DNA from 2 places in the Streptomyces sp. NPDC090032 genome. Region 2 is predicted to be linked to the other one. Evidence: riboswitches for the same ligand, from Rfam matches in the RefSeq annotation. Region 2 holds a riboswitch; the other holds the start of a gene.
The links. Region 2 has a riboswitch for glycine ahead of gcvT (glycine cleavage system aminomethyltransferase GcvT). Riboswitches for the same ligand answer to the same signal wherever they lie in the genome.

Region 1 (15,101 bases), on a different contig from region 2:
TGTCGAACGTCGTCGTGGCGGCCCTGATCGTGTTCCTGGGAGACAAGCTGGGCGTGGGCGCGCAGCTGTCCACCGGCGTCGTCGTGGTGCTCGGTATCCGCATCTTCTCCAACGCGGCCGCCATCCGACGGCACATCTTCCGGGCGTGAGGCAGATGTCCGAGGACGAGAACAAGAACAAGAACAACGACGAGCAGCACCGCCTGCGCAAGGAACTGCCGGACGAGGTGACCGCCGAAGCGGTGGACGGCGCGGCCGGCGGGGACGACTCGGACGGCGCGGAAGCGCCGGCCGCGGAGACGAAGGCCCCGTCACTGACCGGACGTCAGCGACTGGCGAAGGGGCTGTGGCCGCCGCGAGTCTCCCGCGCGCAACTCATCGTCGCCCTCCTGCTGTTCGTCCTGGGCCTGGGTCTGGCCATCCAGGTGCGGTCCAACAGCGACAGCAGCGCGCTGCGCGGCGCACGTCAGGAAGATCTCGTACGCATTCTCGATGAACTGGATGACCGTACTCAGCGTCTGGGAGATGAGAAGCAGCGTCTCGAGGGGCAGCGCACCGAGTTGGAGAACAGCTCGGACCAGGCCGAGGAGGCCCGCAAACAGACGGTCGAGAGGGAACGGCAACTCGGCATTCTGGCGGGTACCGTGGCGGCGCAGGGCCCCGGGATCACGCTGACGATCAGCGACAAGAAGGGCGCGGTGCAGGCGGACATGCTGCTCGATGCGATCCAGGAACTGCGCGCCGCGGGTGCCGAGGCGATCCAGGTGAACGATGTCCGGGTCGTGGCCGACACGTATTTGACGGACGCGAGCGGCGGACGGGTGAGTGTGGACGGTCACAAGATCGGCGAGCCGTTCGTCTTCAAGGTCATCGGCAAGCCGCAGGACCTGGAGCCGGCGCTCAACATCCCTGGTGGGGTGGTCCAGACTCTGGAGAAGGAGCAGGCCACCGTTACCGTGGCACAGGCGCAGAAGATCGTCGTGGACGCCTTGCGACCGGCGAAGCGGCCTGACTACGCTCAGTCGTCGTCCCAGTGAGGCGGGGGCGTATGAGGGTGGTCCGGCAAGGGCATGAGGTTGCGGGGGGTCGGCGCACTGTAAGTGGGGTGCGTGGTGGAAACTGTTTGGCGGATACGGACGTTGTGAGGGTGTCTGTGTCGCCGAGGTACGGCGGTGTGTGCAATCAGGGTTCGTCCTGCCCCACGGGCGGGTCTGTTTCGGTCAAGGGGAATCGCCCGTGAAGTTGTTTGCGAAGTTGTTCGGCAAGAGCGCACGTGAGGACAGCGGCAATGCCAATGCCACTGCCCGTCATCGTGCACCGCGTAGCCAGGACGCGGAGGTGCAGGGGACGGAGCGTCCGCTGTTCCGTGATCAGGTCGGTCCGCAGGGTGGTGACATTTCGGGCGGACAGGGCGCGTCGGCTGTTGACCCTGCCGCGTCCGGCCGCATAGGTTTCGGGGATCCGTCAACCTCAAGTGCGGGTGGAGGGTTTGCCCCCGATCCGTATGCGTCCCATGCCCCCGCGGGGCAGCCGCGGCAGGAGGATCCGTCCATGTCGGCACAGGTGTGTACGAGGTGCGGAAACCGCAACGCCGAGGCGAGTCGGTTCTGCTCCAACTGCGGTGCGCCTCTGCGCGCCGGAGCCGAGCGTCCGTCCGAGACGACCTCGACGATTTCCATTTCGGGCCTTGAGGCCTACGACGCTGAAGTCACCGGTCAGACGCTGTCGCCGGCGCTCTCCCCGGAGGCTCAGGCCGCCGTCGACGCCCTGCCGCTCGGCTCGGCGCTCCTGGTGGTGCGACGCGGTCCGAACTCGGGCAGCCGCTTCCTCCTCGATGGCGAACTGACCACGGCGGGGCGGCACCCGCAGAGCGACATCTTCCTTGACGACGTGACTGTTTCGCGCCGTCACGTGGAGTTCCGTCGCGGGGCTGACGGCGCCTTCACCGTCAGCGACGTGGGCAGCCTCAACGGCACGTACGTCAATCGGGAGCGGATCGACTCGGTCGTGCTGTCGAACGGCGACGAGGTCCAGATCGGCAAGTACCGGCTGGTCTTCTACGCGAGCCAGCGGGGCATCTGACCTGTCAGGAAGGTCCATGCTTCAAACACCGAAGGGCGGTGCCGGTCACGGCATCGCCCTCACGGACAGTCGGCTGATGAGCATCGGCACCGTGCTGAACGTGCTGCGCGACGAGTTCCCCGAAGTCACCATCTCCAAGATCAGGTTCCTGGAGTCGGAGGGGCTGATCGAGCCGCAGCGCACCCCCTCGGGGTACCGCAAGTTCAGCCCGGACGACGTCGAGCGACTCGCGCACGTACTGCGCATGCAGCGGGACCACTACCTGCCGCTGAAGGTCATCAAGGAACAGCTCGACGCCCTGGAGCGGGGGGAAGCGATCACGCTGCCCTCTCCGGGGCGGCCGGGTGGTGGTGAGGACGGCGGGGCCCCGGAGGGCGGCGAAGGGCCGACAGTGGCCCGTGTGGGCCGTGACGAGCTGCTTGCCGCCGCCGGGATCGAGTCTCCCGAGCTCGACGAGTGGGAGTCGTACGGCCTGATCGCGCCCCTGCCCGACGGTGGATACGACGCGGAGGCGGTCACGGTCGCCGAGCTGGTCATGGAACTGGGCCGCTTCGGGATCGAGCCGCGGCATCTGCGGGCCATGAAGGCCGCGGCCGACCGGGAGGCCGGTCTGGTCGACCAGGTCGTCGCGCCGCTGCGACGGCACCGCAATCCCCAGACGAGGGCGCACGCCCAGGCCCGCGCGAAGGAGCTGGCGGGGCTGACCGTGAAGCTCCACGGGGCTCTTGTGCAGACCGCGCTCGGCGTACGTCTGCCCTGATCCGAGGGGCGCTCGCGCGGTGTGTGACCGGCGATCGACGGGTGCCCGACTACCCAAACCTGCCGGGCACGTCCTAGGGTTGCTGTGTGAACGAGCTCGACGTCGTAGGTGTCCGGGTCGAAATGCCCTCCAACCAACCGATCGTGCTCCTGCGTGAAGTGGGAGGCGACCGCTACCTCCCCATCTGGATCGGACCGGGGGAGGCGACGGCCATCGCCTTCGCACAGCAGGGCATGGCCCCCGCACGCCCGCTGACGCACGACCTTTTCAAGGACGTGCTGGAGGCGGTCGGGCAGGAGCTCACGGAAGTACGCATCACGGACCTGCGCGAAGGCGTCTTCTACGCGGAACTGGTGTTCTCGAGCGGGGTCGAGGTCAGTGCCCGCCCGTCGGACGCCATAGCGCTGGCGCTGCGCACCGGCACGCCGATCTACGGCAGTGACGGTGTGCTCGATGATGCCGGGATCGCGATCCCGGACGAGCAGGAGGACGAGGTGGAGAAGTTCCGCGAATTCCTCGACCAGATCTCGCCCGAGGACTTCGGGACCAACAGTCAGTGACGCGAGCGGTCGTCGGAAGGCGGCCGCCGCCGCGCCGGGGGCACGGCCGGACCATTCGGCTAGCCTTTCCCCGCGGTGAGGTACGGGAAACCACTCGTAGGGTGATTATCACTCGGCGTGCCGAGTGTGGCGATCGTTGACGCACCCCTGGTGACTGCCTACCGTCGAGAAGGCAGGTCAAAGAGGAGGTCGGCGTGAGAAGCAGCGGCGACGGTACGGCTGGGGGCGTCGGACACAGTCCGGCGGAGAGCGGCCCGTACTCGCTTCACGGCCACGCGGCCGATCACATCCCGCGTCGGCCGACGGTGTTGCCGGTGATCGCCCAGAGGGCTGATGAGGCGACGCCCGAGCAGGTCGGATACCGGGGACCCACCGCGTGCGCGGCGGCCGGTATCACCTATCGGCAGCTGGACTACTGGGCGAGGACCGGACTGGTCGAGCCGAGTGTGCGCCCAGCTCACGGGTCGGGGACCCAGCGGCTCTACAGCTTCCGGGACGTCGTGGTCCTGAAGATCGTGAAGCGGTTCCTGGACACCGGTGTCTCACTGCAGAACATCCGCACCGCGGTGCAGCATCTGAGGGAGCGCGGCTTCAGCGATCTGGATCGGCTGACCCTCATGAGCGACGGCGCCACGGTCTACGAGTGCAGCTCGCCGGCGGAGGTCCACGATCTGCTCCAGGGCGGTCAGGGGATCTTCGGCATCGCCGTCGGTGTGGTGTGGCGGGACGTCGAGAGCGCCCTGTCGCAGCTGCACGGGGAGCGCATCGACACCGGCGAGACCCTCCACGGGAACAACCCGGCTGACGAGCTGGCGAGACGGCGCAACCGCGCGGTGTGAGCCGGGCCGCTGCGCCCGCCGGGGGATTGTCAGTGCTGTAGGGCAGCATCGGACATGTGAGAACCGCGCCCACGATCCTGCATCTCGACATGGATGCCTTCTACGCCTCGGCGGAGCAGGCGTCGAAGCCGAGTCTGCGCGGGAAAGCCGTGGTCGTGGGCGGGATCGGGCCTCGTGGGGTGGTGGCCACCGCCTCGTACGAGGCCCGTGTGTTCGGGGTGCACTCGGCGATGCCGATCGGGCAGGCGCGCAGGCTCGCGCCCAATGCCGCCTATCTCGTGCCGCGCTTCCGGCTCTACCGGGAGGTCAGCGAGCAGGTGATGGGGCTGCTGCGGGAGCTGTCGCCGCTGGTGGAGCCGCTGAGCCTTGACGAGGCCTTCGTCGATCTGGAGGCCGGTGAGGTGGCCTGGGACGCCGCTTCGGCGCGGCTCGTCGGTGAGCGGCTGCGGGAGGAGATCCGGGCCGTGACCGGGCTGACCGGGTCGGTGGGGATCGCGGCGTCGAAGATGCTGGCGAAGATCGCGTCCGAGGAGGCGAAGCCGGACGGGCTGGTGCTGATCGCGCCCGGCACCGAGCGCGCGATGCTCGGGCCCATGTCCGTGCGCACGCTGCCCGGCGTGGGGCCCGCGACCGGCGACCATCTCAGACGCGCCGGCATCATCACCGTCGAGGAGATCGCCGAGGCCGGCGAGGACGAGATGGTACGGCTGCTGGGGAAGTCGCACGGGGCGTCGCTCTACGCCATGGCCCTCGCGCACGACGACCGGCCTGTGGTGGCCGAGCGGGACGCCAAGTCGGTGTCGGTCGAGGACACGTACGACGTGGACATCCATGACCGGGTGCGGGTGCGGACGGAGGTGCAGCGGCTTGCCGAGCGGTGCGTGCAGCGGCTGCGGGGGGCGGAGCGGTCCGGGCGGACCGTGGTCCTCAAAGTGCGGCGTTACGACTTCTCCACGCTGACGAGATCCGAGACCCTGCGCGGGCCCACCGACGACCCCGCCGTGGTGCGGGAGGCGGCGGCCCGGCTCCTGGAGTCCGTGGACACGACGGGCGGGGTGCGGCTGCTCGGCGTGGGGGTGACCGGTCTGGCCGACTACACACAGGAGGACCTGTTCGCGCAGGCGCGGGCGCAGGCCGAGGCCGATGCGCACGCGGCCGAGCGTGAGGGTGAGGGTGAGGCGGAAGGGGCGGCTGGTGCGGGGGAAGAGGGGCAGTCGGCCGCGGAAGAGGTCGTGGAAGCCGCGGACCGGCGCTGGGTGGCCGGGCACGACGTACGGCACGAGGGGTTCGGGCACGGGTGGGTGCAGGGCAGCGGGCTCGGGCGGGTGACGGTGCGCTTCGAGACGCCGTACTCGCGGCCGGGGCGGGTGCGTACGTTCCGCACCGACGACCCCGCGCTCGTCCCCGCGGAGCCGCTGCCGCTGGTAGAGGACGGGGCCGAGCGCATCCCGGCACGGGAGCCGGATGCCGGGTCAGGTGTCGTCTGAGTTGCCGGCGATCTTGCCGAAGTCGCGGTCCTGAGGGGGCTCGGGGTCGTTCGGGCCCGTGATGTCGAGACCGTAGTGGTGGTAGAGCTGCAGCTCCTGTTCGGGGGAGAGATGACGGCCGACCCCGAAGTCAGGGGCGTCCTTGATCAAGGAGCGTTCGAAGGGGATCCGCAGGGTGCCCTCCACCAGCTCGCTCGGCTCCAGGGGGACGAAGGCGTCCCGGCTGAACAGGCCTGTGCGTATCGCCGCCCACTCCGGGACGCCGGTCGCGTCGTCGAGGTAGACCTCGTCGACGGTCCCGATCTTGGCTCCGTTGCGGTCGAACGCCTTGCGGCCGATCAGGTTGCGCGGATCGACATCGGTCTGCACGGGGCCCTCCAGCTGCTCGCAACTCATCCGTAAGCACTACCAAAGTGCACATTGGGGAAGGCGGCCACTCGAAGCTGGGGGCATTGTTGCCGCTGGTACGCTGGCGATGGCTGCTGACCCCGTGCGGGAGAGTCCTCCGGATGACACCGGAGGCGCCGAAGGAGCAACTCCTCCCCGGAATCTCTCAGGCCCCTGTACCGCACGGACGAGGTCACTCTGGAAAGCAGGGCGGGCGTTCAGGCCTCCGCTCTCACCGACGGTGAAAGTCGGCATGCCCTTCGTGATGGGGGGCACGCCGGTGAAGCTCTCAGGTTGAGATGACAGAGGGGGAGGCCGTTCGGGCACCCGCGCCGTGGTGCCCCTCGCAGGTCGCAATGACCAGGAGGCCTCCGCCATGACCGCCAACCGTATTCCGCTCTCCCAGCTGGAGCAGGGAATCCCCTTCGAGCAGCGCCATATCGGTCCGGATGAAGCAGCGCAGGCCAAGATGCTCGCGCAGGTCGGGTACGGCTCGCTCGACGAGCTGACGGCGGCCGCGGTGCCGGACGTGATCAAGAGCGCCGAGGCACTCGATCTTCCCGGGGCCCGCACCGAGGCCGAGGTGCTCGCCGAGCTCCGCTCCCTCGCGGACCGCAACCAGGTCCTCGACTCGATGGTCGGACTCGGCTACTACGGCACGTTCACGCCGCCCGTCATCCTGCGCAACGTCATGGAGAACCCGGCCTGGTACACGGCGTACACGCCCTACCAGCCGGAGATCTCGCAGGGCCGGCTCGAGGCGCTGCTCAACTTCCAGACGATGGTCGCCGAGCTGACCGGTCTGCCGACCTCTGGCGCCTCGCTGCTCGACGAGGGCACGGCCGCCGCCGAGGCCATGGCACTGTCCCGGCGCATCGGCAAGGTCAAGAACGGCGCCTTCGTGGTCGACGCGGACGCGCTGCCGCAGACCATCGCCGTGATCCAGACGCGCGCCGAGCCGACCGGTGTCGAGGTCGTCGTCGCGGACCTGTCCGAGGGCATCCCGGCCGAGGTCGCCGAGCGCGGCGTCGTCGGCGTCCTGATCCAGTACCCGGGCGCCTCGGGCGCTGTGCGCGACATCAAGCCGGTCATAGAGCAGGCCCACGAGCTGGGTGCCGTCGTCACGGTCGCCGCCGACCTGCTCGCCCTCACGCTACTGACCTCGCCCGGCGAGCTCGGCGCCGACATCGCCGTCGGTACGACGCAGCGCTTCGGTGTCCCGATGGGCTTCGGCGGTCCGCACGCCGGCTACATGGCCGTCCGCGAGAAGTTCGCCCGCAGCCTGCCCGGTCGCCTCGTGGGCGTCTCCGTCGACGCCGACGGCAACAAGGCGTACCGCCTCGCCCTGCAGACCCGTGAGCAGCACATCCGGCGCGAGAAGGCCACCAGCAACATCTGTACCGCTCAGGTGCTGCTCGCCGTCATGGCCGGCATGTACGCCGTCTACCACGGGCCCGACGGCCTCAAGGGCATCGCGCGGCGCACGCACCGGTACGCGACGCTGCTCGCCGAGGGCCTCAAGGCCGGTGGGGTCGAGGTCGTCCACGGTGCGTACTTCGACACCCTGACCGTGAAGGTCGCGGGCCGGGCCGCCGAGATCGTGGGCGCCGCGCGCGAAGGGGGCGTCAACCTCCACCTCGTGGACGCCGACCACGTGTCGATCTCGTGCGACGAGACCACGACGCGTACCCAACTGGGCGCCGTCTGGACCGCGTTCGGTGTCGACGCCGATGTCGAGGCGCTCGACGCCGCGGCCGAGGACACGCTGCCCGCGCGCCTTCTGCGGGGTGACGACTACCTGACGCACCCCGTGTTCCACGCGCACCGCTCCGAGACCTCGATGCTGCGCTACCTGCGCAAGCTGGCCGACCGTGACTACGCGCTCGACCGCGGCATGATCCCGCTGGGCTCCTGCACGATGAAGCTCAACGCGACGACGGAGATGGAGCCGGTCACCTGGCCCGAATTCGGCCAGCTGCACCCCTTCGCGCCCGCCGAGCAGGCGCAGGGCTACCTCACGCTCATCCGTGAGCTGGAGGAGCGCCTCGCGGAGGTCACCGGCTACGACAACGTGTCACTCCAGCCGAACGCGGGTTCGCAGGGCGAGCTGGCCGGTCTGCTCGCCGTCCGCGGCTACCACCGCGCCAACGGCGACGACCAGCGCACCGTCTGCCTCATCCCGTCGTCCGCGCACGGCACGAACGCCGCGAGCGCCGTGATGGCCGGCATGAAGGTGGTCGTCGTGAAGACGGCCGACGACGGCGAGATCGACGTCGTGGACCTGCGCGCCAAGATCGAGCAGTACGCCGACGAACTCGCCGTCCTGATGATCACCTACCCGTCGACGCACGGCGTGTTCGAGGAGCACGTCGCCGACATCTGCGCGCAGGTGCACGACGCCGGCGGTCAGGTCTACGTCGACGGCGCCAACCTGAACGCCCTGGTGGGCCTTGCCAAGCCGGGCCACTTCGGCGGCGACGTCTCGCACCTCAACCTGCACAAGACGTTCTGCATCCCGCACGGCGGCGGCGGTCCGGGCGTCGGCCCGGTCGGTGTCCGCGCGCACCTCGCGCCGTACCTGCCCAACCACCCGATGCAGCCCGCAGCCGGTCCCGAGACCGGCGTCGGTCCGATCTCCGCGGCGCCGTGGGGCTCCGCGGGCATCCTGCCGATCTCGTGGGCGTACGTGCGTCTCATGGGCGGCGAGGGCCTCAAGCGGGCCACGCAGGTCGCGGTGCTCAGCGCCAACTACATCGCCAAGCGTCTCGAGGCGCACTTCCCGGTGCTGTACACGGGCCCCGGCGGCCTCGTCGCGCACGAGTGCATCATCGATCTGCGCCCGATCTCGAAGGCGACCGGAGTCAGCGTCGACGACATCGCCAAGCGCCTCATCGACTACGGGTTCCACGCGCCGACCATGTCGTTCCCGGTGGCCGGGACGCTCATGATCGAGCCGACCGAGAGCGAGGACCTGACCGAGCTGGACCGGTTCTGCGAGGCGATGATCGCCATTCGCGGGGAGATCGAGAAGGTCGGTTCGGGCCGGTGGCCCGCCGAGGACAACCCGCTGCGCAACGCCCCGCACACCGCGGCCGCGCTCGGCGGCGAGTGGGAGCACGCGTACACCCGCGAGGAGGCCGTCTTCCCCGCCGGTGTCGTGGCCGCCGACAAGTACTGGCCGCCGGTGCGCCGCATCGACCAGGCGTACGGCGACCGGAATCTCGTCTGCTCGTGCCCGCCCATGGACGCGTACGAGGACTGATACACACGCTGACATGCGTCAGGGCCGGTTCCGGGTTCTCCCGGGGCCGGCCCTTTCGTACTGGGGACGCCGTCGGCGTCCGGATCCGCTCAGGCCGCGGTCACGTGCACCGGGCGGTGCGGAGCGATGATCTGGCCGTTGGGCAGCAGCTCACCGGTGTCCTCGAAGAGCAGGACGCCGTTGCAGAGCAGGCTCCAGCCCTGTTCGGGGTGGTGGGCCACAGGGAGCGCGGCCTCCCGGTCGGCGGAGTCTGCGGACGGGCACGGCGGCTGGTGCTGGCACATTGATGGGATCTTTCCCTGTGGAGTGATGTCGGTGATAGGTGCGATGTCGCGGTCTGTCCTGCGGCTCGAAGCGTTGTTCATGGCCGCCCCCCGTTTGTCGGTCGGTCCGGAACCCAGTGTTGCCCCACGGGCGTGAATCCGCAGGTATTTCGTCGCAGCGGTCCTCACTGGATGAGGACGCGTCACCCGTGCGGACGGTTCACCCCAACTCCACTGTCCCTTCGGGTGGTTCGAGGTGGCCTGACCGGGCTAGTCCGGACGGGCGGGCGAGGGCACGGCTGCGCCCCGCGACCGGTTGGCGTCGGCAGCGGGGCGCGGGCGCGTCAGACGACCCGGTTGCGTCAGGCGGGTGAGCCCAGGAGGGGCGCCGGGGTCAGTCGATGGGTGAGAACGGGCAGCAGTTCGGCGACCCGGTGCGGGCGGTGGGCGGCGATGCCGGGCGGCGCGGGCGCGAGCGGGACCAGGAGGTCACTGGCCGCGGGATGTCCCGTGGAGGCGTCGGCGTTGCAGTCCCCGTGCAGCCACAGCGTGAGCATGTACAGCTCCGGGACCGAGAGCAGGCGCGGCTGGTAGGCAGCGGGCAGGGACTCGGCCTGACGCAGCGCGCGTTCGGTGGCCGCGACGTAGGGGCCCTCGAAGAAGTGCGAGAACGCCCAGCCGTCGGCGGTCAGGATCGTGTCGGCGGCGGCGACCGCCCGCTCTCCGCAGCGGATCAGGAAGCGCCAGCCGGCGAGCCGGGTCGGTGAGGGGCCCGCGCTGCCCGTGACCCGGTCCAGTACGTGGACGGGCAACGGGAGTTCGGGGCTCGCCGGTCCTTGGGCGGAGCGCAGGGAAGGGGTGCGGGCCTCGCGGACTGCGGTGGGGGAACCGAGGGCCGTGAGGACGGTGCGCAGGGCAGGCGCGGGAGCAGGAGGGACATGCAGCGGCATGGTGGGTCGCCTCTCATTCGACAGGCACAGTGGATCGAGAGCGTGGCGGGACGAGCGGACGGCGCTGTCTGCTGACCGGGCCAGAGGGGGCGGGGCAGGTACCGCGAGCGCCAACTCTCTGCCTCGTTCGCGGAGTTTATACGACACGTGTTCACGCAGTGTTTCGGCTAGCGGTCGCCAAAATGCTCGGCAAGGCGTTATTCGGTCGCCGAGATGAGGTGAATCTACCGATTTTTTGCGCGGCCCGATCCGTGACCTCGTAATCTTCACGGCGAGCGGACGGCCGATTCTCATCGGTGTTTATCACCAGGCTAGGTGGAACCTGGTCTTCGACATGCCGCATGCCTCGTGAATGTGCCCCGTGACAACTGCTGTGAGCCTACTCGCCGACGGCGGGGAGCGGGGCGTTATCGATCACATTGCCTGGGCATCATCCACCGAGACACAGCGGCCGGGTGGCCGGGCCGCCCAAGCGAGGAGGGATGCTTCCATGGGGGAGAAGGTCGTGGCGGGCGCGTTCGACCTGTCCGATCGACGGCACTACCGCAGGAAGTTGCAGCAGTGTCTGGCGGGGCTCGCGAGGCTCCTGGAAGAGCAGCGGTTCGACCGTCCGAGGAATCTGATGGGCCTGGAGATCGAGTTGAATCTCGCTGGGCCCGACGGCATGCCGAAAATGATGAATGCGCAAGTTCTCGAGCGCATCGCGAGCCGCGATTTCCAGACCGAACTCGGTATGTTCAATCTGGAAGTGAACATTGCCCCTCACCGATTGGAGGGCCGCGTTCTCGACCGGCTCGCCGAGGAGCTCAGGACGGGCCTCGCCTATGCCCACCGGAAAGCGAACGAGGTGGACGCCGGGATCGTGATGATCGGTATTCTCCCGACACTCGTGCCCGATGATCTCGTCTCCGCGAACCTGTCGGACGTAGACCGCTACACCCTCCTCAACGACCAGATCGTGGCCGCGCGCGGCGAGGACTTCGTGCTCGACATCGACGGGGTGGAGCACCTGCGCTGCAGCTCGAGGTCCATAGCGACCGAAGCGGCGTGCACCTCCGTGCAGTTGCACCTCCAGGTCACGCCCGCCCGCTTCGCCGATGTGTGGAACGCCGCGCAGGCGGTGGCCGCCGTGCAGGTCGCGGTCGGCGCCAACTCGCCGTTCCTGTTCGGACATGAGCTGTGGAGTGAATCGCGGCCGCCCCTGTTCGAGCAGTCGACCGACACCCGCCCGCCCGAGCTCCAGGCCCAGGGGGTGCGGCCGCGCACCTGGTTCGGCGAGCGCTGGATCAGCGGCGCGTACGACCTCTTCGAGGAGAACCTGCGCTACTTCCCGCCGCTGCTGCCCCTGTGCGACGAGGAGGAGCCGCTGCGCGTCATCGACGACGGCGGAGTGCCGGCGCTGGGGGAGCTCGTCCTGCACAACGGCACCGTCTACCGCTGGAACCGGCCCGTGTACGGCGTTGCCGACGGAAAGCCGCACCTGCGCGTGGAGAACCGCGTCCTGCCCGCGGGCCCCACCGTCACCGACGTCATCGCGAACGTCGCCTTCTACTACGGCGTCGTACGCGCCCTCGCCGAGGACGCCCGCCCGGTCTGGACCCGGCTGCCCTTCGACGCCGCGGCCCGCAACTTCGACGAGGCGTGCCGGCACGGGATCGACGCGCGCCTGGACTGGCCGCGCCGGGGCCGCTTCGGCGGGGTCGAGAAGGTGCCCGCCGTGACACTCGTAAGGGACGAGCTGCTGCCGCTGGCCGCCGCCGGGCTCGACGCCTGGGGGGTCGAGGCGGCCGACCGTGACTTCTACCTCGGGGTGATCGAGGAGCGCTGCCGGCGACGGGTCAACGGGGCCTCGTGGCAGGCGGCGACCTTCCACCGCGCGCTGGAGAGCGGCCTGGAGCGCGACGCGGCGCTCGCGGCGACCACCCGGCGCTACTGCGAGCTGATGCACGTCGGGGACCCGGTGCACACCTGGCCGGTGGGACTCCCGGCGCCGGCGGTGCAACTGGGCTGACGGGTATGACGGTTGAGCCCAGCCAGCCAGCCAGCCAGCCCAGCCAGCTCTGTCAGCCCTTGGCGCCCGCCTCCACGATCGCCTTGAGGATCACCGCGTGGATCTGGGCCGGGTCGCTGACCTGGTGACCGGAGCCGCCGGTGGCCCCCGAGATCTGCTCGACCTCGTCCTTGTCCGCGTCCGGGCCGACCGCGATGGCGATGAGCGGTACCGGGTGCTGCGGGTCGGCGAGGCTCTGGAGCCGCGAGACGAGGCTGCTGCGTGAGATCGAGCCGGGGTCCTGGTTCGCACCGTCGGTCACGACCACGAGAGCGTTGAACTTGCCGCTCCGGTAGGACGAGGTGGCCTCCTTGTAGGCGGCCAGCGTCGTGTCGTAGAGACCTGTGGCGCCGCCCGGGACGGGCTGGAGGCCGCTGAAGGCCTCGGAAAGTTTGTCGCGCTGGGTGCCGCCGCCCTTGCGGTCGCCGAGGCGTCCGGTGGGTACGAGCTTGCGGTAGTCGCGGTTCCCGTCGAGGAGGGTGGCGAACTCCCACAGGCCGATCTCGTCCTCGGGTGTGAACGTGGCGAGCGCCTGGAGCATCGACGCCTTCGTGACCTCCATGCGGGACTGGTCGCGGCCCGGCACGTGGTTCGCCATCGAGGCGGAGGCGTCCACGACCACGGTGATCCGTGCGCTCTGCACCGTGATCGTCCACATGCCGAGGGTCTCCTGGAGCTCCTGGTCCGTGGGCGGCTCGGAGTCCGGCGTCGCGTACGGCTGCGGACTGCGGCCGCCCGCCCCGGCGACCAGCGCGTCCGAGGGCTCCTCGTCGTCCGTCCTGAAGCCGTGCCCGTCCAGAATCCGGAGGCCGGCGTCCTCGCCGAGCAGGGTCATGAGGCGGATCGCCGCCCGCCGCTCGTCCGTCGTCTCGGTGCCTTCGTCGACCAGGGCGAACGGGTAGTCGAGCTGCGGCGAGCCGTCCTTCGGGTAGAAGAGGTCGAGCCCGTCCTTGTCGCCCGCGGTCGCGTTGTACCGGAACGAGGACTGCTCGGAGAGGATCAGCGCCTGGTTGCGGCGCGGATTGCCCTGCTCGGTGCCGGAGGAGTCGCGCGCGAGGGTGTCGGTCAGCCGGCCGTCGCTGTCGGTGGTGCGCTGCGAGAGCGCCTTGGCCATGGCGGCGGCCTGCGTGTCGTCCCCCGACCCGGACTTCTTGGCGGAGGCGCCCAGCTGCGTCAGGGCGAGGAGACCGGTCGCGCTCCGCGCGGGGTCGGCCGTCCCCAGCCGCAGCTTGTCGCCCTCCATGGCCGCGCCGGTCAACTGCGCCCAGGTGTACTGCTTCGCGGGCCAGCCCATGCTCTTCGCGGACGACGGCACCATGCTGATGCCGATGGGGGAGGAGGCTATGTTGCCCATCGCCGTGACCGGGGTGGCGTTTCCGCCGAGGCCGGCGCGCTGGATCCACAGACTCGAATCCGGCACCCAGGCCTCGTACTGCGCGGTGCTCTTCCCGCCCTTCCGCAGGGAATCGGCGATCTTGTACGAGTCGCCTGCCTGCACACGGGTGTCGAGGCACTGTCCGTCGGAGGTCAGATGCTTCTTGCGGGCGAGGTCCGCGGCGTCGCGCAGCGCGGGTGCGACGTCGGGCGAGGCGACGACGTCGAGGTGGACCGTCCTGCCGTCGCAGGTCCCGCCGAAGGAGAGCAGGCCGCTCCTGGCCGCCAGAGCCGTGCCCCCGGCGACCACGAGGACCAGCGCCGTGGCAATGGCCATGGTCCGGCCGCGCGTGCGTGTGCGGGGGCCGACCGCGTCCGTCCCATACTCGTCGGGCAAGCTGTGACGTCCCATGCGGTGGTGCCCTTCCTTCGGCCCGGCCCGACGGAAGGGGAGAGGTACACCAAAGAACGGCCTTCGTCCCCCCGGCCTGTCGCGCGCGATCTTCGTACCTGTATTCGAGACCCTAGCGGGGCGGCGTGGGGGATGAGGCGGGATTACTCAACTGGAGGCAGGTGTGCAGGCGGAGGCGGGTGCGGTGGCTGATTCTTTTCCGAGAGAGCGGCTCTCGCGACGGATTCTCCGGAACGAGACACTGCTCGTTCTGGCGCTCTCACTCGGTGCGAGCGGAGTGTCCGCGCTGATCAGCTTCGTCGGGTCGGTCACCAAACCGGGGGGTCTGAAGGACCAGGCGGCGACCCTGAACGCCTCGGCGGCTCCCGGGCGGCCGTGGCTCGATCTGGCATGGCAGTTGTTCGGGATCGCGAGCGCGCTCGTCCCGGTCGCGCTCGTCGCGCATCTGCTGCTGCGCGAGGGCGCCGGGATGCGGACGATCGGCTTCGACCGTACGAGACCGGTCTTCGACGCGACCCGCGGTGCGGTGATCGCGGCGGTCATCGGCAGCACGGGCATCGCCTTCTACCTGGCGGCCCGGGGCCTCGGCTTCAACCTCACGGTGGTGCCGGAGGCGCTGCCCGACGTGTGGTGGAAGTACCCGGTCCTGGTCCTCTCGGCGATCCAGAACTCCGTC
Region 2 (15,101 bases):
GGCGCCGAGCACGAGGCGCGACACGGCGCGGTGCGGAACGCAGACGCCCTTCGGCGCGCCTGTCGAACCGGATGTGTAGGCGAGGTACGCGGAGTCGGCGGGGGTCACGCCGGGATCGGCGGGCGCCCGCGCGGGCAGGTCCGCGTCGAGCGGCAGGGCCGTGCACCCGTCCGGCAGGTCCCCGTGTGCGCCGGGCGCGGTGAGGACGAACCGGGCGTCCGCGTCGTCGAGGATCAGCCGCCTCCGCTCCGACGGGTAGCGGCGCTCGAGCGCGAGGTAGGCGGCGCCCGCCTTGAGGATGCCGAGCAGGCCCACGACGGTGGCGACGGAGCGCGCGGCGTCCAGGGCGACCACGTCGCCGACGGCCACTCCGAGGTCCTGGAGGTGCCGGGCGAGACGGTCGGAGCGCTCGTCCAGTTCGCCGTAGGTCAGTTCGCCGTCGTCACCACGGACCGCGGCCTTGCCGGGCGTGCGGCGGGCCTGCCGGGCGAAGGTCGCCCCGATCGACAGGGCGTGCGAAGGGTACGGCGCGTCCACGGACCAGCCTCCATGCCCGGGGGTCGCCCGGACCTCGTCGGATAACGGCGCCTGGGTCGGCGCCGGGGAGTTCGAGGATCTGGCGGCCGACGCTGCTCCGGCCGCCGTCGCATCATCACCGTGCGCCCTACTGGTCCGCTGCTGCCGCGGACTCGGTCCGCCGTCGCCGCCGGGGCCGTCGCCGGTGGCGAAGCGATAGCTGAGTGATAGCGGCGTCACCTACGATCCACGGGCTGGGTCCGGGCAGAGGTCCGGGCCCGTATTCAAGGGAAAGCGGGAACACGTGCGTAGGACCACCACGTTCACCCTGGCAGCACTCGTCGCAGCGGCCGTCCTGCCCCTCACCCTGGGCCTGGGGGCGGCCATCGACGACACTCCGTGGCCCGGCCCACAGGCCGGCACCACCGCTGCCGCACAGAGCACCGTCACACCGTTCGACACCCCGTGGCCCGGCCCTGGCACCAACTCGGCCGAAGGCGCCGCCTAGTACCGGCCGAAGGCGGCCTAGCGCTCGTCCGGCAGACCGTCGCCCCGGGTCCGGCCCGGGCCGGCGGTGTTCGCCGGTCCACCGGTGCGGCAGACGACGCCGTGGTGGTCACCGAGGAGCATCCGGTCCTCGATGGCGACCTCCAACTGGGCCAGTTCGAGGCGCGCTTCGGCTGCGCCGACCCGGTCCATGATCCGCTCGCGGATCGCGATGGCCTCACGCAGCCGGGTCTGGGCGACCCCGGTGCGGCCGAGCCGGGCGTTGACCAGTCCGAGACCGTGCAGGATGCGCGACTCCCCCGCCATGTCCCGGCGCTCACGGACCTGCCCCAGGACGCCCGTGAGGATCTCCTCGGCCTCCGTGTAGCGGCCCTGGCGCTGGCGCAGCACGCTGAGTACGTAGCGGACCTGCACCTCCACCCGCTGGCTGCCGGTGGCACGGCAGATCGCCAGGGCCTCCGAGAGATGGGCGCCCGCGGCGTCCCGGTTGTCGCGGTCGATCTCCATGCTCGCCATGTGGACGAGGACACTCGCGGCGCCGACCGAGTCACCGGCCGAGCGGAACTCCTCCAGCGCGGGCCGGTACTGCGCGAGAGCCGCCTCATTGTTGCCGCGCCGCTGGTCGAGCAGGGCGAGGTTGCGCCGGGTCATGGCCTGCCCGTGCACGTCGCCGAGTTCGGCGAAGACGTCGCGGGCCACGCCGAGCCGCTGCCCGGCCGCGGTCAGCTGCGAGCGGCTGATGTGCAGGGAGCCCAGCGAGCACATGAGGGCGCCGTACCCGCGGCGCGCCCCGGCCTCGCGCACGCTGTCGAGGGCCCACAGATGGGTCTGCTCCCAGTCCTCGAAGTAGCAGCGGGCCTCGAAGAGCGAGACGAGGCTGACGGCCAGGTCCCAGCAGGCCTCGGCCTCACCGGCGTCGGCCGCGAGCCGGATCGCCGCACACGCGTTGGCGCGCTCGGACTCCAGCCAGCCGAGCGGATCGGCGAGCAGGCGGTCGAAGTACCCGGCGGGGAACCGCAGGCGCGGCGCCGTGCCGTGCAGCACCGTGAAGTGGCCGCCGTAGATGCGGCGATGGGCCTCCTCCACCGCGGCCAGCCAGCCGCCGACGACGCGGGCGACCGCCGCGCGCTGCCCCTCGGGCCCCTCGGTCCGGTCCAGCTCCTCACGGGCGAACAGGCGTATGAGCCCGTTGAGTTTGTAGCGGGGCGATCCGGTCGGGTCGGTCCCCTCGACGTGCAGGATCTGTGCGTCGACGAGGAGTTCCAGCAGGTCGGCGGCGTGGGGCAGGCCCGTGTCGAGCAGGGCGGCGGCCGTCCAGGCCGGGATCGACGTGCCGTCGAGGAGGCTGAGGAGCCGCAGCAGACGGCGCGCCTCCTCGTCGAGCCCGTTGTACATCAGGGCGAGGCTGGTCCTGATCGCCAGGTCGCCGTGCGCCAGTTCGTCAAGGGTGCGGTGCTGGTCGGAGAGGCGCTCCACCATCCAGGCGAGGGACCAGTGCGGGCGGGCGGCGAGGCGCGCGGCGACGATCCGCAGCGCCAGTGGCAGCCGCCCGACCATGTGCCCGAGGGTCTCGGCCGCGGCCGCCTCATCACGTACGCGCTGCGCCCCGATGACGCCTTCGAGCATCTCGAGGACCTCGGCGTTCTCGAACACGTCGACGTTGAACGCGCGGGCCCCGGCGAGCCCGGTGATCCGCGGGCCTCCCGTGATCAGTACGGCACAACTGGCGCTGCCGGGCAGCAGCATGCGCAGCTGGTGTTCGCTGCGAACGTTGTCAAGGACGACGAGGACCCGGCGGTCGGCGAGCAGATGCCGGAACATCTCGGCACGCTCGTCCACGTCGTCCGGCAGCGCGGCGCCGGGTACCCCGAGGGCGCGCAGGAACCGGCCGAGCACGGCGGCCGGGGTCAGCGGCTGGGCGCGGGTGCCGCCGACGTCGCAGTACAGCTGGCCGTGCGGGAAGCGGGCGGCGACGCGGTGGGCGACGTGGACGGCGAGGGTGCTCTTGCCCGCGCCCGGCGGCCCGGTCAGCGTCACGATGCGGGTGGCCTGGTTGCCGTCGTCGCGCAGGGCCTGGTCGATGCCCTCGATCAGGCAGGCCCGGCCGGTGAACCCGGCGGTGTCGGAGGGCAGTTGGAACGGCACGAGCGGTGGGACGGGCGCCGGTGCGACCGGCGCCGGCGGGACGGGGGCGGCCCGCACGGGCTCCGGCTCCCGTGGCGCGATGCCGGGCTCGGGGGGCAGCGCCGCCTCGCCCGACAGGACGGCGAGTTCCAGCCGCTTGAGTTCGTCGCTCGGTTCCAGGCCGAGCTCCTCGATCGCGAGGAGCCGTCCGGCGCGGTACGTCTCCAGGGCCTCCGCCTGCCGGCCGGAGCGGTAGAGGGCCAGCATCAGCTGGCCGCGTATTCGTTCCCGCAACGGGTGCTCGGCGACGAGCGCGCGCAGCGAGCCGACCAGCCGGCCGGGCCGTCCCGCCTTCAACTCGAGTTCTGTGTACGTCTCCAGAGCGACCAGCCGGTTTTCGTCGAGCTCCGACGCCTTCGACCGCAATTTGCTGCTGACAACTCCGCTCAGCGCGCGTCCACGCCACAGACCGAGCGCTTCGTCGAGCAATTCCGCGGCGTTCGCGGCCCCTTCGGCAATCAGGGAGTTGGCCTCGGCGACTTTCTTAGCGAAAACTTGACTGTCGATCTGCTGATCGCCGACCTGGATCACATATCCGGGATCCCTGGTCACGATCGCGTCGCCTTCATCGATTTCCCCGAGAGCGCTGCGCAGCGAGGAGATGCAGGCCTGTATCTGGGTGCGCGCCGTGGATGGCGGAAAATCGCCCCACACGGCTGCGATCAGGCTCTCCGCGCTGACCACGCGGTTGGCCTCCAGGAGCAGCATGCCCAGGATCACTTGCTGTCTGCCGCGCGCGATGCGGCATTCCCGCCGATCGCCGCCGATGACTTCGAGTGGCCCGAGAATTCGGTAACTCGCTGTTGCTTCTGCTGTCACGACGGCTCCCCCCTAAGGAGTGGACCGGACGCGGGCGTCCCATCCGCCCCCGTCGGCCACCGAATCGATGTGACTATACAGCGATGATCGTGTGTCGCGAGTCTCCACCAGTGCGCTCGACACCTGGTCAGGGCATTACTTAAGCCCTCTCACCTGGTCCTCACGTGAACTGAGGCAGGGCGGTTCATTTACGTTCAACCAACCGATCCGTAATGTCGCTTGAGGACCGAACAGTTCAGTACGTCCCGTGCGGCGGCGGGTACCCGTACCCCGCGGCGGGGGCGGGCGCGGCCGGGGCCGCGTGGGCCTCGCGGTCGTAGAACGGGCGGGCGTTGGCACGCAGCCACAGGGCTACGGGGTCGTGCTCGTCGGACATCGCGACCGTGGAGACGGGCAGCCCGTCGGGCACGGCGACGACCGACTGCTGCATCATGGCGCGCACCGCGTCCACGGACACCGGCGACGTGTCGTACACGTCGAGGCCGATCGCCAGATAGGGCGCGCCGAGTGTGGGCTGGACCCAGGCGCGGCGCAGCGAGCGGATCGCCGTGGTGCGGTGCGCGTTCTGCGTCAGCAGGGCGTAGAACTGCGGGATCTCGATGGCGGGGTCGCTCAGGCGCAGGGGTCCGGCGGGCTGGCGGTCGAGGCCGCCCGCGATCCGGCGCAGGTCGAGCCACGGGATGCCGACTCCGCCGCCGGGCGCGTGCGGGTTGAGCCAGAGGCCGTAGTGGTCGGGGTAGAGCGTGCGGGCCGCGTCGACACCGCCGACGACCTCGTAGGCGCGGCTCCAGCCGGAGGCGGACAGCTCCTGGGCGGAGGTGACACAGGGGGCGTACGAGAAGCCGCCGACCTCCATGTTCCCGTACTGCGCGTCGGGGGATCCGGCCTGGCCGTGCCAGAGCAGCATCCACACCTGGCCGGCGCCCGGGTCCGCGAGCGCGTTGAGCAGCGCCTCGTAGGCGTCGTAACGCCCCGGCGTCACCTGGCGCAGCATGTGCTCGACCTGACCGGCCGCGGCCGTGCCCGACGCACTCACCCGTAACCGCCCCTTCGTGACGTACTCGACGATTTCGACCCGCTCCCCGCGGCGGGACCGCCCAGACAGGTCATGAAACCAGCTTAAGCGGCGATCCTGACACCGACTTGACGTACGCGCGGTCGACCGCTTTCCCGTGCCGTCCTCGAACGGGGACCGGCGCCGGGGTTTCAGTGACCCTGCGTGTAGAACGGCCGCAGCGTGCCGCGCATCCAGTCGCCGACCGGATCCTGGGTGATGTCGAGCAGGACGAGGTTCACCGGCCAGGGCGCCGGGGCCCGGCCGAGCGCGCGGCCCAGGGCGTCCATGGGCAGGTTGCGCGCGGGGCCCTCCCACTGCGACAGCTCGACGCCGACGAAGAGGGTCGGGTCGCCGCCCTCGACGCTGGCGAGGCAGCGGCGGGCGGTGAGCACGACGCCGGCCGCCTCGAACTCCTCGCGCACGGCGGCCAGGAAGTCGACCGGGTCCTCCTGCCAGTCGGGTTCGTAGAGGCTGACCCGGCCGCCCGTGGCGGGCCCGTCCAGCGGCGTACGCCCCGACTTGCACAACTCGGCGACGGCGGGCGGGGGCAGCGGGACGCCGACGGCGCCGTCCGGGTTCACCGCGATGCCCACCTGCGGGGGCAGTCCGCGCGCGAACTCGACGGCCGGCGCGACCGTGCAGCCCATCCGGTCGCCGACGACCGCGAGGAACTGCTCCTCCGAGCTGAAGACGGGCACATAGGCCTGGCCCTGGATCTCCAGCGTCGGCAGGTCGAGGTTCGGGCTGCCGGGCCCGCCGCCCTGGGGCAGCGGTATCCACACCTGACTGCGCCCGAGGACCTCGACGATCCGTCCGCCCGCCGAGTCGACCCCGAGGGAAGCGGCGAGCACCTCCTCCAGCTCGTTGGCCGGCCACCCACCGTACGGGTGTGCGTGAGCCTGCGCCGGAATGTCCATGTGCCTACCACCCGCTCTGGAACCGCTCTGTCTGCGGCCGAACCCTAGCGCGTACCGATGACACGACACCCTCCGCATCCGCCCGCACACCGAGGGTCGCCGCCGGTCAACTCCCCTCGAACCCGATCCCGTTCAGCACATCCGTCGCGTCCCGGTCGAGCAGCACGGCGGAGGCGCAGCCCCACGGCAGGTCACCGCGCTCGGCCGACTCCACCAGGAATCCGACAGCGCGGCGGTGCCGGGCGAACGCGTAGCGCGAGACCCCGCGGCCGCGGTCCCGCTGGCCGGCGAGCGCCGTCTCCGCGTCGACGTCGAGCAGCATCAGGTGCAGATCCACGCCGCGCCGCCCGGCCTCCCTGGCCAGCCAGCGCCGCACCCAGGCCTGCGTGCCGCAGTCGTGCAGGACGACGCTGTCTCCCGAGCGCAGGGCCCGCCGCAGCCCGGCGAAGTGCGCGAGCCGCACGAGCGGGCGGTACACGGCGTACGGGAGCAGCCGCGGCAGCCGGGCCGCCCAGCGGTCACGGGTGTCCTGCGAATCGATACGCACGGCTCCCCCGGCGCCGACCACGCGGCGCATCAGCGTGGACTTGCCGCTGCCCGGGAGACCCGAGATCACGATCAGGTCGCCCCGCGCGAAGCCGAGACGGCGCGGGGTACGTCCGGCTCTGCCGCGCAGATCCCTGACGACGGGACCGCGCCCTGACAACTGCCTGGGACGGGACACCGCCCGCTGCGCGACCCCTGTCGCCGCGTACGCACCAGCCACTGCCTTGTGCACCGTGATCGTCCTCCCCGCTCCGGTCACGCCACCCTTGCCCGCCAAGTGTAAAGAGACGGTAATGCCGTACAAGTGGTTCCCCCGTCCGGTCGGCATGCAATGATGTGCGCGCCAAGAGCACGACCAACTGCATACCGGCCGCTTGAATCCGCGCGGGAGAGCTCCCCGGACGCCTACGCGTCCCCGGGGGCGCCGAAGGAGCAAGTTCCTCCCTTGAATCTCTCAGGCCCCGTACCGCGCGGGCGAGGCATATCTGAAAAGCGGGCGGCCCTCGGCCGCTCCACCCAAGGTGCAAGCCGCGACCACCAGTACGTGTGGCGCCGGCGAACCTCTCAGGTTCCGATGACAGATGGGGAGGGAGACCATCGCCCTCGTCTGTCATGCCTGGGATCCTGGAGCACCACTCATGAGCAACGTCCCCCGTAAGACCGCCCTCGACGCCCTGCACCGCTCGCTGGGCGCGACGATGACCGACTTCGCGGGCTGGGACATGCCGCTGCGGTACGGCAGCGAGCGCGACGAGCACCTCGCGGTCCGCACCAAGGCGGGCCTCTTCGACCTGTCGCACATGGGCGAGATCACCGTCACCGGGCCGCAGGCCGTCGACCTCCTGGACTACGCCCTCGTCGGCAACATGTCCACGATCGGCCCCGGCCGCGCCCGCTACACCATGATCTGCCAGGAGGACGGCGGGATCGTCGACGACCTGATCGTCTACCGCCTGGGCGAGGACGAGGCCGGTCTTCCGCAGTACATGGTCGTCGCCAACGCGGGCAACGCGCAGATCGTCCTCGACGCGATCACCGAGCGCGCCGCGGGCTTCGACGCCGAGGTCCGTGACGACCGCGACGCCTACGCGCTGATCGCCGTCCAGGGCCCCGAGTCCCCCGGCATCCTGAAGTCCCTCACGGACGCCGACCTGGACGGCCTCAAGTACTACGCGGGCCTGCCCGGCACCGTCGCCGGCGTCCCCGCCCTCATCGCCCGCACCGGCTACACCGGCGAGGACGGCTTCGAGCTGTTCGTCGCCCCGGAGCACGCCGAGAAGCTGTGGCAGGCGCTGACCGACGCGGGCGCGCCGGTCGGGCTCGTCCCGGCCGGCCTCTCCTGCCGTGACACGCTCCGCCTGGAGGCGGGCATGCCGCTGTACGGGCACGAGCTGACGACGGCGCTGACCCCCTTCGACGCCGGTCTCGGCCGCGTCGTGAAGTTCGAGAAGACGGGCAACGAGGGCCGATTCGTCGGCCGCGAGGCGCTCGAGGCCGCGGCCCTGCGCGCCGAGACCGCTCCGCCGCGCAAGCTCGTCGGCCTGATCGCCGAGGGCCGCCGGGTGCCGCGCGCCGGGATGTCCGTGGTCGCCGACGGCCAGGTGATCGGCGAGGTCACCTCCGGCGCCCCCTCCCCCACGCTCGGCAAGCCGATCGCCATCGCCTACGTGGACGCGGCGCACGCCGCCCCCGGCACCGAGGGCGTCGGCGTGGACATCCGCGGCGCCCACGAGCCGTACGAGGTCGTGGCGCTGCCGTTCTACAAGCGCCAGAAGTAGCCCGACCAGTCCTCACAGGGGCCGCCGGAAGTAACCCAGCGCACACCCCTCTCGTTCCGCAGCACCCACCCGCGTACAGGAGAATTCAGATCATGAGCAACCCCCAGCAGCTGCGCTACAGCAAGGAGCACGAGTGGCTGTCGGGCGCCGAGGACGGCGTCTCGACGGTCGGCATCACCGAGTTCGCGGCCAACGCGCTCGGCGATGTCGTCTACGCCCAGCTCCCCGAGGTCGGTGACACGGTGACCGCGGGCGAGACCTGCGGCGAGCTCGAGTCGACCAAGTCCGTCAGTGACCTGTACTCCCCGGTCACCGGCGAGGTCGTCGAGGCGAACCAGGACGTCGTGGACGACCCGTCGCTGGTGAACTCCGCCCCGTTCGAGGGCGGCTGGCTGTTCAAGGTCCGCACCTCGGAAGAGCCGAAGGACCTGCTCTCCGCGGACGAGTACGACGCGTTCTCCGGCTCCGGCAACTAGGGACACCACGACCATGTCGCTCATGAACACCCCCCTGCACGAGCTCGACCCGGACGTCGCCGCCGCGGTCGACGCCGAGCTGCTCCGTCAGCAGTCGACGCTGGAAATGATCGCGTCGGAGAACTTCGCCCCGGTCTCCGTCATGGAGGCCCAGGGTTCGGTCCTGACCAACAAGTACGCCGAGGGCTACCCCGGCCGCCGTTACTACGGCGGCTGCGAGCACGTCGACGTCACCGAGCAGATCGCCATCGACCGGGTCAAGGACCTCTTCGGCGCCGAGTACGCCAACGTCCAGCCCCACTCCGGCGCCTCCGCCAACCAGGCCGCCCTCTTCGCGCTCGCCAAGCCCGGCGACACGATCCTGGGCCTGGATCTCGCCCACGGCGGCCACCTCACCCACGGCATGCGCCTGAACTTCTCCGGCAAGCAGTTCGACGTGGTCGCGTACCACGTCGACGAGGCCGGTCTCGTGGACATGGCCGAGGTCGAGCGCCTCGCCAAGGAGCACCGCCCCAAGGTGATCATCGCGGGCTGGTCCGCCTACCCGCGCCAGCTGGACTTCGCCGCCTTCCGCCGTATCGCGGACGAGACCGGCGCCTACCTGTGGGTCGACATGGCCCACTTCGCCGGCCTCGTCGCCGCCGGGCTGCACCCCAACCCGGTCGAGTACGCGGACGTGGTCACCTCCACCACGCACAAGACGCTCGGCGGGCCGCGCGGCGGGATCATCCTCGCGAAGAAGGACTTCGCGAAGAAGCTGAACTCGTCCGTCTTCCCCGGCTTCCAGGGCGGCCCCCTGGAGCACGTGATCGCCGCCAAGGCCGTCTCCTTCAAGATCGCCGCGAGCGAGGACTTCAAGGAGCGCCAGCAGCGCACCATCGAGGGCGCCCAGATCCTCGCCGCCCGCCTGACCTCGGACGACGCCCGCGCCACCGGCGTGAACGTGCTGTCCGGCGGCACCGACGTGCACCTGGTCCTGGTCGACCTGCGCGAGTCCGAGCTGGACGGCCAGCAGGCCGAGGACCGCCTCCACGAGGTCGGCATCACGGTCAACCGCAACGCGGTCCCGAACGACCCGCGTCCCCCGATGGTCACCTCGGGCCTGCGGATCGGCACCCCGGCCCTGGCCACCCGCGGCTTCCAGGCCGAGGACTTCACCGAGGTCGCCGACATCATCGCCGAGGCCCTGAAGCCGGAGTACGACGCGGCGTCCCTCAAGGCCCGGGTCACCGCCCTCGCCGACAAGTACCCCCTGTACCCCGGCCTGAAGTAGTTTCGTACGCATTTGTACGTATGAAATTTCGGGGCACCGCGCACACTGGACAGTGAGAGCGGTGCCCCGCCCCGTGCACCGCCCTCCGTATCGCATTGCGCACCGCCCGGCGGACAACGGCGTCCGCCGAAACCCCACCAAGGAGTTCCCCGTGGCCATCTCGGTCTTCGACCTGTTCTCGATCGGCATCGGCCCGTCCAGCTCCCACACGGTCGGCCCGATGCGGGCGGCCCGCATGTTCGCGCGCCGCCTCAAGAACGAGGGCCTGCTCGCCCACACCGCCTCGATACGCGCCGAGCTCTACGGCTCCCTCGGCGCCACCGGACACGGCCACGGCACCCCCAAGGCGGTCCTGCTGGGCCTGGAGGGCGACTCGCCCCGCACCGTCGACGTGGAGAAGGCCGACGACCGCGTCGAGGCGATCAAGACCTCAGGGAAGATCAGCCTGCTCGGCGTCCACGAGATCCCGTTCAGCTTCGACGAGGACCTGGTCCTGCACCGCCGCAAGGCGCTCCCGTACCACGCCAACGGCATGACGATCTTCGCCTACGACCGCGAGGGCGCCCTCGTCCTGGAGAAGACGTACTACTCGGTGGGCGGCGGCTTCGTCATCGACGAGGATGCCGTGGCCGGCGAGAACCCGATCGTGCCCGAGGACACGGTCCTCAAGTACCCCTTCCGCACGGGCGACGAGCTGCTCCGCCTCACCAAGGAGACCGGCCTGTCCATCTCCGCGCTGATGCTGGAGAACGAGAAGGCCTGGCGCACCGAGGACGAGATCCGCTCCGGACTCCTCGACATCTGGCGCGTCATGCAGGCCTGCGTCTCGCGCGGCATGTCCCGCGAGGGCATCCTGCCCGGCGGCCTCAAGGTCCGCCGCCGCGCCGCGAACTCGGCCCGCCAGCTGCGCGCCGAGGGCGACCCGACGGCCCGCGCCATGGAGTGGATCACCCTCTACGCGATGGCCGTCAACGAGGAGAACGCCGCGGGCGGCCGCGTCGTGACCGCGCCCACCAACGGCGCCGCGGGCATCATCCCCGCGGTCCTGCACTACTACATCAACTTCGTGCCCGGCGCGGACGAGGAGGGCGTCGTCCGCTTCATGCTCTCCGCGGGTGCCATCGGCATGCTCTTCAAGGAGAACGCCTCCATCTCCGGCGCCGAGGTCGGCTGCCAGGGCGAGGTCGGCTCCGCCTGCTCGATGGCCGCGGGCGCGCTCGCCGAGGTCCTCGGCGGCACCCCCGAGCAGGTCGAGAACGCCGCCGAGATCGGCATGGAACACAACCTCGGCCTGACCTGCGACCCGGTCGGCGGCCTCGTGCAGATCCCCTGCATCGAGCGCAACGGCATGGCCGCCGCGAAGGCCGTCACCGCGGCCCGCATGGCCCTGCGCGGCGACGGCCGCCACCACGTCTCCCTCGACAAGGTCATCAAGACCATGAAGGAGACCGGCGCCGACATGTCCGTGAAGTACAAGGAGACGGCGCGGGGCGGCCTCGCCGTCAACATCATCGAGTGCTGACGATCAGCGGGGGGCTGAGGGCGGCGACGGTCACAGGGTCGCCGTCGTGCCCTCCCCCGACCCGCTCCCCGCGAGCCACTGGTCCCAGCTCAAGTTGAAGGCCGCGTAGCCGTTGTCGGCCGGGGCCTTGGCGCGCGGCGAACCCGTGATGGTGACGGGGTCGCCCTGCTTGACCTGGCCGTAGAACCACTTGGCGTCGGCCAGCGACAGGTGGACGCAGCCGTGGGAGCCGCGGGCGGAGCCGCTGCCCGGGTTCGGGTCACCGGTCGAGTAGTGGACGTACGTGCCGGACTGCGTCAGGTGGACGTCCCAGGGCAGCGTCAGGTCGTAGTAGTTGGCGCTGCCCTTGTCGCAGCTGATGCCGACGCTGCAGGAGGTCATGTGGACCTTCTCCTGCTTGTCGATGACGGCCATCGTGCCGTTCCACGTCGGGAACTCGGCGCTGCCCGCGTTGATCGACAGCGTCCGCACGGCCCGGCCGTTCTTGGTGACCTTCATGGTGTGGCCGGTGACGGAGACGTCGGCCCGGACGTCGTCGCCGACCGTGAACGAGTGCGTGTAACCGTGCACGCCGTATCGGCCGTTGCCGTTGCTGACGCCCTTCATGTCGGCTTCGACCTTCACCTTCGTACCGGAGGGCCAGTACGTCTTCGGCCGCCAGTCGGCGCGCTTGTCGCCGAACCAGTGCCAGGCGCCGGCCACCGGCTGCGAGGTGCTGACCTTCATGTGCTTCTCGACCGAGGCGCGCGCCTTGGCCGCCACCGGGTTGGTGAAGACCACCGAGATCGGCATCGCCACACCGACCTTGGCGTCGCTCAGCGGAGTGATCGTCTCCAGGAGCATCGGCGGGCCCTTGGGCTTCGCCGGTGCGGGCTTGGCGCTCGCGCCCGGCTTCCCCTCCTCCTTCCCGTCGTTGCCGCCCGCTGCCTTGTCGCCACTGCCGCCGCCGCAGGCGCTCGCGCCCACCAGCACCGCGACCGTCACGAGCGCGATCCCTATTCCGCCCTTGCGCCGTCCCACGACCTGCCCCACTCTCCGATTCACCCCTTGCCCCCCATCGGGCCCGACTCCCTGTCAGACATTCACACGGCTCCGGCAGTTCCGCGGCGCCATGTAAAGCGTGTTCCAAGACTGCGGCCACCGAAACGTCCTGGCGGCGGCTCACGCACAGACGGATCAACGTGCGAAAAGGGGTCCCCCGACGAGACCGGATCGGGGACGATGGTTTTCCGACCTCGTCGCCCCACCCACCAGTCGCCCCACCGACCAGGAGGCCAGCATGCTGCGCGGTATCGACGTCAGCTCGTACCAGTCCACGTTCGACACGGACGGCCTGTCGTTCGTCTTCATCAAGGCGACGGAGGGGCGTTCGTACGTCAATCCACGCCTGACCTCGCAGACGAAACTGGCCCGTGACGGTGGCTGTGTCGTCGGGTTCTATCACTTCCTGTGGCCGGGCAACCTCACGGCCCAGGCCGAATACTTCGTCAGCAAGGCCCCGGAGAAGTCGGGGGAACTGCTCGCCGTGGACTGGGAGACGACCGGGGAGGGCACCCACGCGAGCAACGCGGAGAAGGACCGCTTCATCCGCGAGGTGAAGCGCCTGCGCCCCCATCACCGGGTCCTGCTCTACACAAACAGGAATTTCTGGCTGAACGTGGACACGACGTCCTACGCGGGTGACGGGCTCTGGATCGCCGACTACACGACGGCGGGCAAGCCCCGCATCAAGGCGAAGTGGCGTTTCCACCAGTACACCGACAGCCCCCACGACAAGAACGTCGCCGATTTCACGAGCAAGGGCGCGCTGCGGGACTGGGCCACCCCGTGACGCGCCCTCGCACCCGGCGACTCAGGCGCGCCACTCCGCCGTACGCTCCGGGGACGCCTCGGAGAGGGCCTTCCTGACGGTGTCCGCGTCCGCCGCGAGTCCGTAGACGGGGGTGCCGGGCTGCTGGCGCCAGGACTCGTCGAGGCCGCCCGTGTCGACCGAGTCGAAGCCGATCCCGTCGAGAAGGCCGCGCACGACCGTCTTGGCCGCCTCGTCGTCGCCGGCGAGGGGCAGGGCGATGCGCTCGGCGTCGCCCTTGGGGCGCGGCCTGTCGAGGAGGTCCTGGGCGTAGGTGCCGTTGAAGACCTTGACGACCGGGTGGCCGATCTGGAGCTCGGTCCAGCGGCTCTCGGGCAGGCCCTCCTCGATGGCGGCGATGCGGCCGTCGCGCTGCTGCGGGTAGTAGTTGCCGGTGTCGATGACGGTGACGCCTTCGGGCGCGTCGTCCAGGAGTCCGTCGGGCAGGCCGGGGACCGCCTTCATGGGGACGGTGACCACGACGACGTCGGCGCCGCGGGCCGCCTCGGCGACGGTCACCGGCGTGGCACCGGTCTCCTCGGCGAGGTCGCGCAGGGTCTCGGGGCCGCGCGAGTTGGCCACGGACACGTCGTGGCCGACCGCGGTGAAACGGCGGGTGAGGTTGCCGCCGATGTTGCCGGCGCCGATGATGCCGATCTTCATGTCGTGCCCTTCCGGATGTGCGTGCGGGGTGACACGGCGGTCAACCGGTGCCTCCGGGGGCGTATTCCGGGCCGCAGCCATTCGGGTCAACCAGGCCACGAATGGGCGGCCAGGCCCTAGTCGTGGCGCGCCAACTTGCCCTGCATCATGGCGAGTTCCTCCCGGGCCGCGCGTTCCGCGGTGTCCTCGTCGCCCGACGCCACGGCGTCCACGAGCGCGGCGTGCGCCTCCTCGCCGTGGCCGGCCTCGGCGGCGCGGACGTCGACGAGGGCGAGCAGGTCGATGAGGCCCTGGCGCAGGGCGGGCGCGAACTCGGCGAAGAGGTCGGTGAGTACGGGGTTGTGCGCGGCGGCCACGACCGCCGCGTGGAGCGCGATGTCGGCGTCCACGAACGCGGCACCGCCCTCCCGCGCCGTCGCCCTGCGCGCGTCGAGCGCTGCGCGCATCGCCGCGACGTCCTCGGGGGTGCGGCGGCGAGCGGCGAGGCGCGCGGCCTGGACCTCCATCAGGGCGCGGACCTCGTAGACGTCGGCGACGGCCGCGGCGCGCAGCCGGGCGGGCCAGTCGTCGACGGGCCGGTCGGCGGTCACGAAGACGCCCGCGCCCTGGCGGGCCCGGACGAGTCCGGCGCCGGCGAGGGCGCGCAGGGCCTCGCGGACCGTGGAGCGGCCGACGCCGAGTTCCTTGGCGAGGGTCGTCTCGCCGGGCAGCTTGGTGCCGACCGGCCAGTGCCCCGACGCGATCTGCTCGCGCAGCCGCTCGGCGGCCTGTTCGACCAGGGGGCTTGGACGGAGCGCACCGAGCGCCACGGGAATCACCTGCTCTTCTTTGAACACCGCATGCGGCACCGCGTGTGGATACCGCATGTGAACACCGCTGCTCGTCTTGAGCACCGCGTGAACGCGGAGACTTTATCCCCCGGCCGCCCCGGACTTCCCCAAAGCACTTGTCTGAGGACCTGAGCTGTGACTAGCCTACTGCTCATGATCTTCCG

Region 1: it holds a riboswitch for glycine, as region 2 does, so the genes downstream of both, gcvP (aminomethyl-transferring glycine dehydrogenase) here and gcvT (glycine cleavage system aminomethyltransferase GcvT) in region 2, are expected to answer to the same signal.

Annotation. Positions count from the first base shown of each region.
Region 1 covers NZ_JBIVFF010000008.1:404,975-420,075, reverse strand. Annotated here, with positions in the region: gene ACIPWY_RS22845 (small basic family protein) at 1-149, shown strand, start outside; gene ACIPWY_RS22840 (DUF881 domain-containing protein) at 155-1,036, shown strand; gene ACIPWY_RS22835 (FHA domain-containing protein) at 1,236-2,081, shown strand; gene ACIPWY_RS22830 (MerR family transcriptional regulator) at 2,098-2,841, shown strand; gene ACIPWY_RS22825 (bifunctional nuclease family protein) at 2,928-3,401, shown strand; gene ACIPWY_RS22820 (MerR family transcriptional regulator) at 3,596-4,240, shown strand; gene ACIPWY_RS22815 (DNA polymerase IV) at 4,297-5,727, shown strand; gene ACIPWY_RS22810 (PRC-barrel domain-containing protein) at 5,713-6,096, opposite strand; glycine riboswitch at 6,211-6,306, shown strand; gene gcvP (aminomethyl-transferring glycine dehydrogenase) at 6,491-9,376, shown strand; gene ACIPWY_RS22800 (DUF5999 family protein) at 9,466-9,660, opposite strand; gene ACIPWY_RS22795 (hypothetical protein) at 10,002-10,589, opposite strand; gene ACIPWY_RS22790 (glutamate--cysteine ligase) at 11,080-12,600, shown strand; gene ACIPWY_RS22785 (substrate-binding and VWA domain-containing protein) at 12,653-14,425, opposite strand; gene ACIPWY_RS22780 (CPBP family intramembrane glutamic endopeptidase) at 14,589-15,101, shown strand, end outside.
Region 2 covers NZ_JBIVFF010000009.1:33,256-48,356, reverse strand. Annotated here, with positions in the region: gene ACIPWY_RS23055 (amino acid adenylation domain-containing protein) at 1-537, opposite strand, end outside; gene ACIPWY_RS23050 (hypothetical protein) at 821-1,024, shown strand; gene ACIPWY_RS23045 (AfsR/SARP family transcriptional regulator) at 1,042-4,026, opposite strand; gene ACIPWY_RS23040 (enhanced serine sensitivity protein SseB C-terminal domain-containing protein) at 4,262-5,062, opposite strand; gene ACIPWY_RS23035 (enhanced serine sensitivity protein SseB) at 5,233-6,000, opposite strand; gene ACIPWY_RS23030 (AAA family ATPase) at 6,107-6,778, opposite strand; glycine riboswitch at 6,922-7,025, shown strand; gene gcvT (glycine cleavage system aminomethyltransferase GcvT) at 7,185-8,324, shown strand; gene gcvH (glycine cleavage system protein GcvH) at 8,417-8,800, shown strand; gene glyA (serine hydroxymethyltransferase) at 8,814-10,073, shown strand; gene ACIPWY_RS23010 (L-serine ammonia-lyase) at 10,225-11,595, shown strand; gene ACIPWY_RS23005 (Ig-like domain-containing protein) at 11,626-12,627, opposite strand; gene ACIPWY_RS23000 (glycoside hydrolase family 25 protein) at 12,875-13,426, shown strand; gene ACIPWY_RS22995 (NAD(P)-binding domain-containing protein) at 13,448-14,188, opposite strand; gene ACIPWY_RS22990 (FadR/GntR family transcriptional regulator) at 14,224-14,916, opposite strand.